3 regions of the Mesorhizobium maamorense genome follow, and region 2 is predicted to be linked to each of the others. Evidence: riboswitches for the same ligand, from Rfam matches in the RefSeq annotation. Region 2 holds a riboswitch; each other region holds the start of a gene.

The links. A riboswitch is a leader RNA that binds a small molecule or an ion and turns the genes downstream of it on or off. The one in region 2 is predicted to bind cobalamin.
Region 1: linked by a shared signal. The riboswitch ahead of ACIU1A_RS30060 (aromatic ring-hydroxylating dioxygenase subunit alpha) and the one ahead of ACIU1A_RS07975 (ABC transporter ATP-binding protein) in region 2 are both predicted to bind cobalamin.
Region 3: linked by a shared signal. The riboswitch ahead of ACIU1A_RS13745 (CbtB domain-containing protein) and the one ahead of ACIU1A_RS07975 (ABC transporter ATP-binding protein) in region 2 are both predicted to bind cobalamin.

The regions. Positions count from the first base shown of each region.
Region 1 covers NZ_CP173356.1:6,009,071-6,013,642, forward strand. Annotated here, with positions in the region: gene ACIU1A_RS30060 (aromatic ring-hydroxylating dioxygenase subunit alpha) at 1-887, opposite strand, end outside; cobalamin riboswitch at 1,016-1,218, opposite strand; gene ACIU1A_RS30065 (DUF680 domain-containing protein) at 1,673-1,870, shown strand; gene ACIU1A_RS30070 (DUF680 domain-containing protein) at 1,940-2,146, shown strand; gene ACIU1A_RS30075 (DUF680 domain-containing protein) at 2,216-2,422, shown strand; gene ACIU1A_RS30080 (DUF680 domain-containing protein) at 2,494-2,730, shown strand; gene ACIU1A_RS30085 (ABC transporter ATP-binding protein) at 2,818-3,930, opposite strand; gene ACIU1A_RS30090 (alpha-glucosidase) at 3,956-4,572, opposite strand, start outside.
Region 2 covers NZ_CP173356.1:1,562,889-1,567,460, reverse strand. Annotated here, with positions in the region: gene ACIU1A_RS07980 (ABC transporter substrate-binding protein) at 1-452, opposite strand, end outside; gene ACIU1A_RS07975 (ABC transporter ATP-binding protein) at 498-1,286, opposite strand; cobalamin riboswitch at 1,542-1,751, opposite strand; gene ACIU1A_RS07970 (LacI family DNA-binding transcriptional regulator) at 1,814-2,839, opposite strand; gene ACIU1A_RS07965 (Gfo/Idh/MocA family protein) at 3,021-4,052, shown strand; gene ACIU1A_RS07960 (sugar phosphate isomerase/epimerase family protein) at 4,055-4,572, shown strand, end outside.
Region 3 covers NZ_CP173356.1:2,692,034-2,696,605, reverse strand. Annotated here, with positions in the region: gene ACIU1A_RS13755 (MFS transporter) at 1-782, shown strand, start outside; gene ACIU1A_RS13750 (aromatic ring-hydroxylating dioxygenase subunit alpha) at 786-1,955, opposite strand; cobalamin riboswitch at 2,089-2,285, shown strand; gene ACIU1A_RS13745 (CbtB domain-containing protein) at 2,321-2,500, shown strand; gene ACIU1A_RS13740 (CbtA family protein) at 2,516-3,313, shown strand; gene cobU (bifunctional adenosylcobinamide kinase/adenosylcobinamide-phosphate guanylyltransferase) at 3,306-3,821, shown strand; gene cobO (cob(I)yrinic acid a,c-diamide adenosyltransferase) at 3,823-4,437, shown strand.

The DNA.
Region 1 (4,572 bases), 2.2 Mb from region 2:
AGCAAGGAGCCGATGCGGTCGGTGGCAACGCCGTCGGACAAGTTCTTCTTGACCGCGCGTTTTCCCGTCATCGTATAACTGACGGCATCGCGCAGCAGCGGCGCGCGGGTGGCACGGTACTGTCCGGCCGGGTCGATGCGGAACCTGCTCGGCAGGCCGGCCGCCTCGCACTTGGCCCAGTGCGCCAGCATCTCCGGGTCGCTGTCGGCGTCTTGCACGCCAGTCACGGTCGGCGCCTCCGGGAAGGTCTTGCAGAGCTCCGGATGGTTGCCGGCGCAATGATAGCATTCGCGGTTGTTTTCCCAGACCAGCTTCCAATTGCCCTTCTCGACGATGGTGCTCTCGAAGGCGACCTTTGCTTCGCGCAGCCGATGCGGCAGCAAATAGGGTTCGATCATCGTCCGCATCGGCGCGAAATCCGCCGGCTCGTCGGCGAGGCAAATGAAGATGTAGCCGCCGACGCTTTCGCAGGCGACCGGCTTCAGGCCGAACTGGCTCTTGTCGAAACCCTCGGCCATCTGCCTGGCGAACAGCAGCCTGCCGTCCAGTTCATAGGTCCACTGATGGTAGGGGCAGACGAGCTTCGCCGCCGTGCCCTTGTCTGTGTTGCAGACGCGGCTGCCGCGATGGCGGCAAGAATTGTGGAAGGCGTTGATGTTGCCCTTCTGGTCACGCACCAGCACCACAGGATAGTCGCCGATCTGCACGGTGATGAAGCTGCCGGGCCGGGGCAGTTCGCAATCATGGCCGATGAACAGCCAGTCGCGGTACCAGATCAGCTCCATGTCGAGCTTGAAGTAGTCGGGATCGGTATAGAAGGGCTGCTCGAGCGAGAAGCCGTCCCTGCGGCCTTGCAGCCGTTTCAGCATGTCGTTGCGCGCATCCATGTCCTGTCCTCGCATTGAAGTCCTGTCCTCGCATCGAAGGACTGAACGGAGGGGAGAGAGGAAGGATCAAGCCGCGCCGGCTTGCGCCGGACATGCACCATCCGCCTCTTGACCGCCCGCCGCGATCAGTCGAGTCCAACATCTCGGGCTGGTTTCCGGGCTCTGGAGCTGTCCTTGCGGACTGTCGCGACACCTTCCCAGGCCTTTGCCCAGTGGTCTCCCGTTGCGACCTGAACTCCACCACCGTTGCGGGGGCAGCGCCGGATTCTGACCGGCTTCCCAATTCTCCGCCTCGTCGTCACGCGGCGGCACCTGAGATGGCAGGATCTAACCATGATCGCCGGCTTGTCGTCGGCATGAAAACGACATCGCATCCATGCCGCGCGACACGCATTGGAAACAATGCGGCCGCCGTTGCAGGGGCAGAAAGCCTCAGGTCGCCGCCTCGGATTCCGTCTCGTGGCGGAGGTGACTATTAGCGTCCCCTAAAATCGAACCGAACGGTTCGTTTCTGTTGACGATGCGTGCAGGACGGTGTGAACACTGGGCCTTCGACACAGTTGGTGATCGCGCGACGTGTTTGCATAACCATCTGATACTAAACAGAAAAAAACGAATGTTGAAGGCTCTGGCACAATTTCAAGTGGTGGAAACTTGGTCCACACGGAAAAACTTCGTGATTGGAAATGGCGGTATGGCCTTCCCACATCGGGGCTGTCCGAACGACGCGATTTCCTCCCAAGACACGCCGCTAGACGGACGGAAAAATACTGGAGTATCAAAAAATGAAAAAGATCATTCTCACTGCCGCCGCCCTTCTGGCTGTTTCCGGCAGCGCCTTCGCTAGTAGCGACCATTATGGTTCGAATGCCCCTGCGGCCACCGCCGTCGACAGCTCGTACACCGCTTCGACCAAGAAGTCGGAACCGGCTGCCCAGACGCCTGTCCAGGGTGCCGATCGCAACCTCTTCGGCAACAACTAACAGCCGCTCTCCAGTTGACGGCGGGCCTTCCGCCGTCCTGGCGAAATTTGAGAATTCAGGAGACTTGAAATGAAGAAGATCGTTCTTGCTGCCGCCGCCGTCCTGGCCGTGTCGGGCAGCGCTTTCGCCGGCAGCGACAACTATGGCTCCAATGGCGCCAACCAACCTGCTGTCACCTCGGTCGACAACGCGCACACGGCTTCGGTCCAGAAGTCGGCGCCGTCTGCCCAAGCGCCTGTTCAGGGTGCCGATCGCAACCTCTTCGGCAACAACTAACAGCCGATCTCCAGTTGACGGCGGGCCTTCCGCCGTCCTGGCGAAATTCGAAAATTCAGGAGACTTGAAATGAAGAAGATCATCCTTGCTGCCGCCGCCGTTCTGGCGGTTTCGGGCAGCGCTTTTGCTGGCAGCGACAACTATGGCTCCAATGGCGCCAACCAGCCCGCGGCCACTTCGACCGACAGCTCATACACCGCTTCGACCAAGACGTCGGCTCCGGCTGCCCAGGCACCTGTTCAGGGTGCCGACCATAACCTCTTCGGCAACAACTAACAGCCGATCCTGCAGCAGATGGCGGGCAAGCCCGCCTCTGCGGTGGAATTTGAGAATTCAGGAGACTTGAAATGAAAAAGATCATCCTTGCTGCCGCCGCCGTCCTGGCCGTTTCGGGCAGCGCTTTCGCCAGCAGCGACAACTATGGCTCCAATGGCGCCAATCAGCCTGCCGTCACCTCGGTCGACAATGCGCACACGGCTTCGATCCGCGACAGCGGCTCGCCCGTCTACAAGCTGCTCAATTCGTCGGGCGATGTACACAAGTCCGCCCCTCAGGGCAGTGACCGGAATCTCTTCGGCCACTAACAGCCGAAGCTGACACCAAACAGGAGTGGCGGGCTTTGCCCGCCGCTCCTGTTTTTGCGTGACCGGCAATTAATTCATGGCCTGCTCTCAGGCCGCTTTCGCTTCCGTCTCGTGCAGCGCGAAGGATCGTCCATCCGCGTCGAAGATATGAAGGTCTCCGGCGTCGGCGCTCAGCCGCAGTGTCGCCCCGCGCTTGACCTCGACATTGCCCGGCAGCTTGGTCACCAGCGGCAGGTCGGCGCGGCCGATGTCGACATAGACGAGTTGCACCTCGCCGAGCTGCTCGACATAATCCACCGTTCCTTCGAACAGATAGTCCGTGCCGCCGGCGATCGTCAGGTCCTCCGGCCGCACGCCGAAGCTCACCGACGCGCCCTTGGCCGAGGCCGGCGTCGCGATCGGCACCGTAGCCTTGCGGCCGCCGACATGACTGATGACGGTCGGATTGCCCGATTTGTCGATGGTCGCCGGCAGGATGTTCATGGCCGGCGAGCCGATGAACTGGGCAACGAACAGATTGCCGGGTTTCTTGTAGAGTTCCATCGGCGTGCCGACCTGCTCGATATGGCCCTCCTTCAGCACCACGATGCGGTCGGCCAGCGTCATCGCCTCGACCTGGTCGTGGGTGACATAGATCATGGTGGTGTTGGGCATCGATTCCTTGAGCTTGGCGATCTCGATGCGGGTGGCGACGCGCAGCGCGGCGTCGAGGTTCGACAGCGGTTCGTCGAACAGGAACACCTTCGGGTTGCGCACGATGGCGCGGCCGATGGCCACGCGCTGGCGCTGGCCGCCCGACATCGCCTTGGGGAGGCGGTCGAGATAGTTGGTCAGCTGCAGGATCTCTGCCGCCTGGCGCACGCGCTTGTCTATCTCGGCCTTGCTTTCCTTGCCGATCTTCATCGAGAACGCCATGTTGTCGTAGACCGTCATATGCGGATAGAGCGCGTAGGACTGGAACACCATGGCGATGCCGCGTTTCGACGGCGGCACGTCGTTGACCACCTCGCCGGCTATTCTGAGCTCGCCCGAGGTGATCTCCTCGAGCCCTGCGATCGAGCGCAGCAATGTCGACTTGCCGCAACCCGACGGGCCGACGAAGACGATGAACTCGCCTGATTTGATGTCGAGGTCGATGCCGTGCAGAATGTTGAGATTGCCGTATGATTTCTTCACTTGCCTCAGCGTGACATCGGCCATGTTTCCCTCCAGTGGTCCCTAGAATTCAGTCGATGCGCCCGAACCAGGCGCCGTAGCCGCCGAGGCGGATGGAGCCGGAGCTCTGCTGTCCCGAAAATCCGTGTCCGGGCAAAGGTTGCAGCGATCGACCGCCAAGGTCAACCTCCGCTGGCCCGGATCCCAGGTTGAAGACGCAGACGATCTGCTCGTTGCCCGCGCGGCGCGTGAAGGCGACAGTGTCGCCCTGGCTTTCGATGAAATTGATATCGCCCTTGGCCAACGCCGGATGGGCACGGCGGAAGCCGAGAAAGCGCCGGTAGTGTTCGAGCAGCGAATGCTCATCGCCTTGCTGGACATTGACGGCTTGCGACAGGTGCTTGGCCGGCACCGGCAGCCACGGCTTTGCCTGGGAGAAGCCGCCATTCCTGGCGCTGCCGTCCCACACCATCGGCGTGCGGCAGCCGTCGCGGCCCTTGAATTCCGGCCAGAAACGGATGCCGTAGGGATCTTGCAGATCCTCGAACCGCAATTCGGCTTCGCCGAGCCCCAGTTCCTCGCCCTGATAGATGCAGACCGAACCGCGCAAGGACATCAGCAATGCCGAGATAACCTTGAGATAGGCGGTCGGGTCGGCTTCGTTGGCGGCCCAGCGCGAGGCCGGGC
Region 2 (4,572 bases):
AGGTCCATCGAAGCGGCGGGGCGGTTCTTGTCGAGATGGACGCAGCTTTCCGTCAGCACCAGGGTCTTGATGCCGTGTTGCGCCAGCGTATCGGGCGTCACCTCGCCGCCCGGCTTCATGCCGTAGTACCAACCGGCGAAGAAGAAGTCGGGCTCGACAGCGACCAGGTTTTCCAGCGTCGGATATTTGGGCGCCAGTTCCGGGATCGAGCCTTGCTCGGCCTTGAATTCGGGGCCGACCTTGTACCATCCGGTGATGCCGGTCAGGCCGACGATCGACGGCTGCAGCTTCAGGGCGAAGGCCATCTCGGCCATGTTGAGATCGTGAATGACAGCGCGCTTTGGAGGCGCGTCGAAGGTCAGCGACTTGCCGCAGCTGTCGACCGTCACCGGAAAGGCGAAGGCCGTAGAGGCCAGCAGGGAGAAGGCAAGAGACACGGCAAGGCGTTTCACGGATGTTGCTCCTTGTTGAACGGGATCTGCCGGAAATGGCTTCGATCACGAAGATGGCGCGGCACGGTTCGGAACCTCGAACACCGTCAGCTCGCGGTCCTCCGTCGGGTGGCGCAACCTAAAGACGTCGATACCGAAGATCTCGCGGATCAGCTGCTGGGTGAGTGCTTCCCGTGGCGGCGCCAGCACATGCAACCGGCCATGGCTCATCACCGCGACCCTGGTGACGAAAGGCGTCACCAGTGCCAGATCGTGCAGCACCGCGATCACGGTCATGCCGAGGCCTGCAACCAGTTCGAGCAACTCGCTGCGCGCCCGCGGGTCGAGATGGTTGGTCGGCTCGTCGAGGAACAGGATCTTCGGCTCCTGCGCGATGGCGCGGGCAAGCTGGGCGCGCTGGCGCTCGCCGCCCGACAGCGAGCCGATGGTGCGGCCAAGCAGCGGCAACAGCCCGGTCCGGCGCAGAGCCTCGACGACAATGTCGCGTTCCTCGCTCCTGTGCCTGCGGCCGGTATGCGGAACCCGGCCGAGCTCGACATAGTCGATCACCGCCAGCCGTGGATCCGGTTGATCGGTCTGGCCGACGACGGCGATGTGCAGCGCCCGCTCGGCGGTCGAAATCCTGTCCAGCAAGCGCCCGGTTAGCTTCACTTCGCCCGAACTCGGCCTCAGCATGCCCGATAGCATGCGCAGCAATGTCGTCTTGCCGGCGCCGTTGGGACCGATGATGGCGAGACGGTCGCCCGCCGCCACCGAAAGGCTGACCGGATACACCAGATGCAGGCCATCCGCCGCTGCGGCCAGGTCGCGGGCATCGAGAAGCGGCGCGGTCATGGGCAATTCCTTGCAGGGCCTGCCGGAATACGGGCCAGCGTCTTGCTTGCCAGTCCTGCCGGACGCTGGCCTGAATTCACCTCGGTGGCGATATCGCGGCAAAGCGTGCACACGACGATGCGATGCATGGCAATGCGATGTATGCGATCGATGGAGCCGTCCAACTTCCGTCACTTTCAAAATGGCGACGGAAGGAAGCTGGCTTGAACCGGTCGACAAGACCGAAACCTGCGTCTCCTCCCGGCACACCCCGTCCGGTCAACTCATGCAGATGGCAGGTCTCCTGGCTCGCGGGTCGTTGCGCCATCCTGCCTTCCCAGCCTTGCCGGCCAGTGGCTTCTCGGATTTTGCTCGCCGCTTACAGTTGCGGGGGCAGCCATGGCTTCGACCCGAAAATCGGGCCTCACCATGTTCCCTTTTCACCCCTCGCCTTGCGGCGCGGGGACCATCACGAGTCGCAGCCTAGGATGCAGGCAGCGTCAAGGCAAGGTCGATGCATGTTCTGTTATAACGATACAAACGTGTGGTCAATCACTATCGCGCGCCACCAGTTCCAGCGGCCAGACCTCGCGAATGATCTCTGGCCCTTTCGCGCCGGCGAAAGCCGGGAGCGAGGCGAGCAGGATTTCGCCGAGCCGCCGCCCCATCGGGTCAAGGCTCGGACGAAAGCCGGTCAGCGCCGGCGAGAAATAACGGCAGAGTGGCGTGTCTACGATGACGATCACCGCGACATCCTGCCCGGGTTTGATCCCCATTTCGGCGAGCGCTTTGCAGCCGCCGAGCGCCATCGAGTCGTTGTTGAAGATAATCGCGGTCGGCGGATCCTTCGACCGCATGACTTGCGGTGTCACCGCGTAGCCACCGGCTTCGTTGATAAAACCATCCACAATCAGGCCGGGATCGACTTCGATGCCGTGCCGCCGCAGCGCCTTGCAATAACCCTCCAGAAACAGATAACCGAAATTCAGGTCAAGCGACGGCCGGATGGCGGCGATGCGGCGGTGGCCACGCGCAACCAGCCGGTCGACCGCATCGGCGCCCGCCTTCTCGAAATCCAGATCCAGAGAGGGATAGCTGTCGTCGCCGGACCGGCTTCGGCCGAGCGTCGCGAAGGGAAAGCCGGCCTTGCTCAGATAGTCGATGCGATCGTCCTCGCGCCGCGTCCAGGCCAGTACGACGGCATCGGCACGACGCGTCTCGACGACGCGGCGCAGCCGCTCCTGTTGATAATCCGCCGGCGCGCCCATGACGATGATCAGGTCCAGCCCGCACTCGGCCAATGTCGCTTGCAGTCCGGTGAGGAACGGAATGAAGAACGGCTCGCCATACTGCTGGTCGCCCGGATGCGGCTGCAGCATGAAAGCCACGGCATGGGTGGTGCCGCGGCGTAGGTTCCTGCCCGAGTGGTTCGGTGAATAATTGAGCTTCCGGGCCGCCTCGAGCACGCGCTGGCGTGTCTCGGCGTTCACGTCGGCGCGCCCGTTAAGCGCGCGCGAGACTGTACCGATCGAAATGTTCAGGTGCCGCGCAAGATCGTGAATGCTGGACGCCAAGACCTCCCCCTCCTGCTTCTGGCTAGCACCAGCCGGTCGTGCGGCCAAGGCGTTTCAGAGCCGACGGTACAAATCCGATTGACAATATATGCCATCGGGTGTGTCATCGTAAACGTTTACGGAAGTCATTTACGGACTGCCGTGGGTGCCAGCCAGGAGGGGTTGGCCGGAGGAGCGCTGGATGATGCACGTCGTCCTGGTCGGGTGCGGAGCCATGAGCAAAACCTGGCTCGAGGCCATCAGCCAATCCCCTGCCGTCAAGATCGTCGGTCTCGTCGACCTCGACGCCGACAGGGCGCGCCAGCGGGCACGCGAATACGACCTCGCCGGGGTCGCGATCGGGACCGATCTCGACGTCGTTCTCTCCCAGACCAGACCCGATGCGGTGTTCGACGTGGTCGTGCCTGCCGCCCGTCGCGCCGTGGCGAATTCGGCCTTTGCCCATGGCTGTCATCTGTTGACGGAAAAGCCGCTGGCCGACAGCCCGGACAATGCGCGCGCCATCATCGACGATGCGCGGCGCGCCCGGCGCATCCATGCCGTGGTGCAGAACCGCCGCTACGTCGCCAACGTCCGGCGCATCCGGCGCTTCCTCGGCTCCGGGGCCATCGGCGCTGCGACCAGCATCCATGCCGATTTTTTCATTGCGCCGCATTTCGGCGGTTTCCGCGAAGGCATGCGCCATGTGCTGCTGCTCGACATGGCGATCCATACATTCGACGCCGCCCGCTACATGGTCGATGGCGAGCCGACCGAAGTGTATTGCCGGGAATGGGAGCCGGCCAATTCCTGGTACCGGCAGGGATCGTCGGCAAGCGCCACCTTCGAGCTCGGCCAGGGCAAGATGTTCACCTATCGCGGCAGTTGGTGCGCCGACGGTTTCCGCACCAGTTGGGAAGGCAGTTGGCGCATCGTCGGCGAACGCGGCAGCCTGACCTGGGATGGTCATGACGAGTTGAAGGCCGAAGCCGTGCTGCCGGAACGCGAAGGCCTCCTCGACAAGGTCGTGCCGGTAGCGGTGCCGCCGCTCGACCCTGCCGACCGCATCGGCGGGCATCTCGGCGTCATGGAAGATTTCGTCCGCGCCGTGGAAACCGGCACCGAGCCGGAGACGCGCGGCGCCGACAATATCAAGAGCCTGGCCATGGTTTTCGCGGCGATCGAAAGCGCCGAGACCGGGCGCCGGATCGAAATCCCCAGGCAGGAAGGATGACCATGGCGGACCCGCTTCTTGACATCAGGATCGGCACCATGGTGCGGGCCAATCTCGAAGATCCGGCCGCCTATGTCAGGCAGATCCTGCCGCTCGGTTTCGAGAGCGTCCAGCCCTTCTTCTGGCAGACGCTGGGCGGCAAGGACCTGGGGCGGCTCGCCGGCGAGATCCGCGACGCGATCGGCGATGCCGATGTCAGCGTCAGCTCGATCGGCGTGTTCGGCAATCCACTCGAGAGCGGCGACACCGACCGCGGCGTGCTCAAGGCCTGGGAAACGGTGATCGACAGCGCGCATCTGTTCGGCACCAATCTGGTCAGCGGTTTTACCGGCCGCATCCGCGGCAAGCAGCTGACCGACAGCCTGCCGCGCTACCGCGAAGTCTGGGGCGAATTGGCCAAACGCGCGGCCGACAAGGGCGTGCGCATCGCCTTCGAGAATTGCGCCATGGATGGCAACTGGGCCGGCGGCGACTGGAACATCGCCCATAATCCGGACGCCTGGGAGCTGATGTTCAACGA
Region 3 (4,572 bases), 1.1 Mb from region 2:
AGGCCGAATCGCTGCGCATGGCGTGGTCGATGTTTGCCTGGACGGGTGGGCCGACGCTCGGCATCTTTCTCTACACACGCTTCGGCATCTATGCCGCGCATGGCGCGGTCGCCGTATTCGCCTTGGCCCTGCTGGCGTTGTTCTGGACCTACCGGCTCGGCGACAATCCCTCGATCCGGCCGGGCAAGACGCGCCCGGTCAACCCGCTAGCCAATATCGGCCGCTTCGTCGCGCAGCCGAGGCTGAGGCTGGCCTGGCTGATCGCCTTCGGCCGCTCCTGCTTCTGGACGACATTTTTCGTCTATGGCCCGCTGTTCATGGTCATCACCGGTGAGGGCGAACTTGCCGGCGGCATTCTGGTTTCGGCAGGCAACGCGCTTTTGTTCATGGCGATTTTCTGGGGCAAGGCCGGCAAGCGCTTCGGCGGCCGCAGGACCATGACTTTTGCCTATTTCGCCATGTCGGTGGTGCTGCTGGCGGCGGGTGCCGTCGGCGAAAGCGCGCCGCTCGTCACCGGCGCCTTCCTGCTGTGCGGCGCCTTCTTCACCATCGCGCTCGACGCGCTGGGCTCGACCGCCTTCATGCGCTCGGTCCGCTCTTATGAGCGGGCGCAGATGGCTGCGGTCTACCGCACTTATCTCGACTTTTCCGAACTGACGCCGCCGCTGGTCTACTCGGTGGTGCTGGCCTTTTTCGGACTGGGCTCGGTTTTCGTCACGCTCGGCCTGCTTGCGGCGGTCTGCGGTTATGTCACCTGGCGGTATCTGCCGAAGTCGCTGTGAAGCTTACGGCACAAGCGCAGCATGTCGTTCGCGTACCCAATCGTGGAAGCGGTGGAGGTCGTACTCCTCCGGCATCAGCACGCCGGCCTTATGGCGCATGGAGCGCAGCCCTTTCTGGTTGACCTCGCAGATCGCGGCATCCTCCTCCAGCACCTGGGTGCCGAATCCGACGATGTTGTCGATGTCGGTGGCGGCGAGCGCGTCGGGCGCGAACAGCCATTCGGCGGTCAATTCGGTCTGCTCGGGGCCAAGCGGCACCAGCCGTACGGACCTGACATAGTCGACGTGGCCGACGATGAACATCGAGGGCAGGCTGGTGGCGTAGGTCTGGCCGGCGGCGTGCTCGGCCGGCGTCAGGCCCGAAAAGACCGGCCCATGCGCCTGGCCGTCACGTGACCATGTTTCGGCACCCGCCCGCAGCCCGCCGGAAAATTCCGGCGCGTCATCGTCGGCATGGCGGGTCCATTCGGGGTCGTCATGCCGGCCCATCAGGCCGCGACCATAGATCGGCACCAGCCGCGACAGGTCCTTGTGGACGCCGGGGCAATGCAGGCATTCGTTGAAGTTTTCCCAGAAGATCTTCCAGTTGCAGTTCATCACCTTGCGCAGCACATGGCCCGATACCAGCGATTCCAGCGGCCAGTTGCCGAGATCGCCGGAGGCCGGGTCGAAGGATGAGTGCGCCGAGCCGGCGGCATCTTCCGCGAGATTGACGAAGACGAAGCCGCGCCAGACCGACAGCGCGACGCGATAGAGCGGATGGTCCGCCTTGTCGAAACCTTCGGGCAGCGTTTTCGATGGCACGCGCACGAGATCGCCGCGCAGCGAATAGGACCATGCGTGGTAGGGGCAGGTGATCAGCCGCGCCTTCAGCCGCCCCTCGCGTTCCTGGCAAAGCTGCGAGCCGCGATGCCGGCAGGTGTTGTGGAAGGCGCGCAGTTCGCCGGTGTCGTCGCGCAGCACGACGATCTCCTGGGTGCCGACGCGGAAGGTGCGAAAAGCCAGCGGTTGGGCGAGATCAGCTTCACGGCAGACGAGCAGGCAGTTCCTGTACCAGATGGCGTCAAGGTCGCGCTGGTAGGCCGCCGCATCCCAATAGGCCGACGACGGCAATGTCGGCTCGGCCCGGGTGAGGCCGTTATAGGGGGCGTGCTGGCTCTGGACGGGCTGCATGGCTGGCCTCCTGTGAGATGGCAGCCGACACCCGGCTACGGAAATTGTCAATTGCAGCGGAGCAAGCGGCCGGACGGCGCTAAAGCGCTTGTCGCCGTCGGAATTTGGTTTGCCGGATGCGGCGATTTTCCCTATAGTCACCTTCGTCGTCGGTTCCGATTGGAGCCAAGAGGGAATGCGGTGCGGGCAGATTTGTTGCCCAATGCCGTGGCTGCCCCCGCAACTGTGTGCGGTAGTCCTCTCCATATGCCACTGAAGATTTTCTTCGGGAAGGTGGGGAAGGGCGCTGATCCGCGAGCCAGGAGACCTGCCGGCGACAGGAAACTGACTTCGATGCCCTCGGGTGGAGGGTGAAAGGACAAGACATGAATACCGCTTCCGTCTCCCTCGGCGCCTCCATCTCCTCGCAGTCGCGCCTCCTGCAGCTCGCGCTCGCGGCGCTGCTCGGCGTTTTCGTCGTAGGCTTTGTCGGTTTCTCGCATATCGACGCGGTCCACAATGCCGCGCACGACTATCGCCACTCGATGGCGTTTCCCTGCCACTGATAGGGATTTGACATCATGAACCTGTTTCGCAACGTCGTGTTCATCGCGGCGATCGCAGGGCTCGTGGCCGGTGTCGTTCTCGCCTGCATGCAGGCCTATGCCACCGTGCCGTTGATCCTGAAGGCGGAAGTCTACGAACAGGCCGGCGGCGGCCACCACCACGACCATACCGCACCGGCCCCGACCGACAACAACGCCATGAACTCTGCCGCCCCGGCGGGCAATGCCATGAGCTCCGCCGCGCCGGCAGCCGCTGAAGCTGTTCCGGCTGGAGAGGAAGGCTGGGCGCCGGCCGACGGCTTCGAGCGCTTCGCCTTCAGCGTGCTTGCCAACATCGTCACCGGCATCGGCTTCGCGCTGGTCCTGGTCGCGGTTTCGGAATTCGCCGGCGGCATCGGCAACTGGCGCCAGGGCGTGTTCTGGGGACTGGCCGGCTTTGCCGTGTTCACGCTGGCGCCGGGCCTCGGCCTGCCGCCGGAACTGCCGGCCATGCCTGCCGCCGAGCTTCTGCCACGCCAGATCTGGTGGACGGCGACGGTGGCGGCGACGGCGATCGGCCTTGCCCTGATCGCCTTCCGCAAATCACTGCCGCTGGCGATTCTGGGCGTGGTGTTGATCGTCGCGCCGCATATTGTCGGCGCGCCGCAGCCGGACAGTTTCGAGACGCCGATTCCGGAAGGCCTGCATCATCAGTTCGTGGTGGCGGTGACCGTAACCAACCTGGTGTTCTGGCTCGTGCTCGGCGCTGCCGCCGGCGTGGTGCGTGGACGCTTCACCGGCAGCGCGACGAGCCTGCGCGACAGCTTTGCCTGATCGCGGAAGACTGACCTTCATCATCGGCGGTGCGCGCTCCGGCAAGAGCGCGCACGCCGAAACGCTGATGACGGCCTTGCCTTCGCCATGGACCTACATCGCCACGGCGCAAGCCTATGACGACGAGATGCAGCAGCGCATCGCGTTGCACCGGTCGCGGCGCGGCGAGGGCTGGACGACCATCGATGCACCGCTTGGCCTTGTCGGTGCACTCGAGGCCCTACCGGAGGACCAGCCGGTCCTTGTCGACTGCCTGACGCTCTGGCTGACCAATCACATGCTGGCCGATCATGATGTAGAGGCCGAATGTCGGCGGCTGGCTGACATGCTGTCGCGGCCGCGCGGACCCTGGTTCGTGGTATCCAACGAGGTCGGGCAAGGCATCGTGCCCGACAATGCGCTGGGGCGCCGGTTCCGCGACGCCGCCGGCCGGCTCAACCAGCAGGTCGCGGCGATTGCCGAGACCGTGCTTTTGATGGTGGCGGGGCTGCCGCTCAAGGTGAAGTGACATGACCGACATCGACGAAAAGGACGAAGAGCGCCACCGCGCCAAGATGGCCAAGCGCAAGGCGGTCCAAGACGCCGAGGTGGCGAGCAAGACGGTCGAAAAGGGGCTGCTGATCGTCAACACCGGCCCGGGCAAAGGCAAGACCACGGCTGCCTTTGGCCTGGCGCTGCGGATGCTCGGCTACGGCAAGCGCGTCGGCGTCGTCCAGTTCATCAAGGGCAAATGGCATACGGGTGAGAAGGAGGCCTTCGCCGCCTTCGGCGACCGCGTCGTCTGGCACGCGATGGGCGAGGGGTTCACCTGGGAGACGCAGGATCTGAAGCGCGACATCGCGGCGGCCGAGGCCGCCTGGGCCAAGGCGCTGGAGCTGATGGCCGATCCGTCGATCAGTCTCGTCGTGCTCGACGAGCTCAACATCGCGCTGCGCTACGAGTATCTCGATCTGGACAAGGTGATTGCCGCGCTGAAAGCGCGCCGCGAGGGCCTGCATGTCGTCGTCACCGGTCGCAACGCCAAGCCGGCGCTGGTCGAGGCGGCCGATCTGGTGACCGAGATGGGGCTGACCAAGCACCACTTCGCGGCGGGCGTGAAGGCGCAACAAGGGATCGAGTTTTGAGAGCTTTTGTCCCCTTTTGTGGATGAGCATTCAAGTCTGGTCGCCAAACGCTCCCAGCGGGGCTCACTTCCTTTCCCTCCGGAGGGGGAAAGGTGGCGCTGCGAAGCAGCGACGGATTGGGGGAAGGCGGTGATC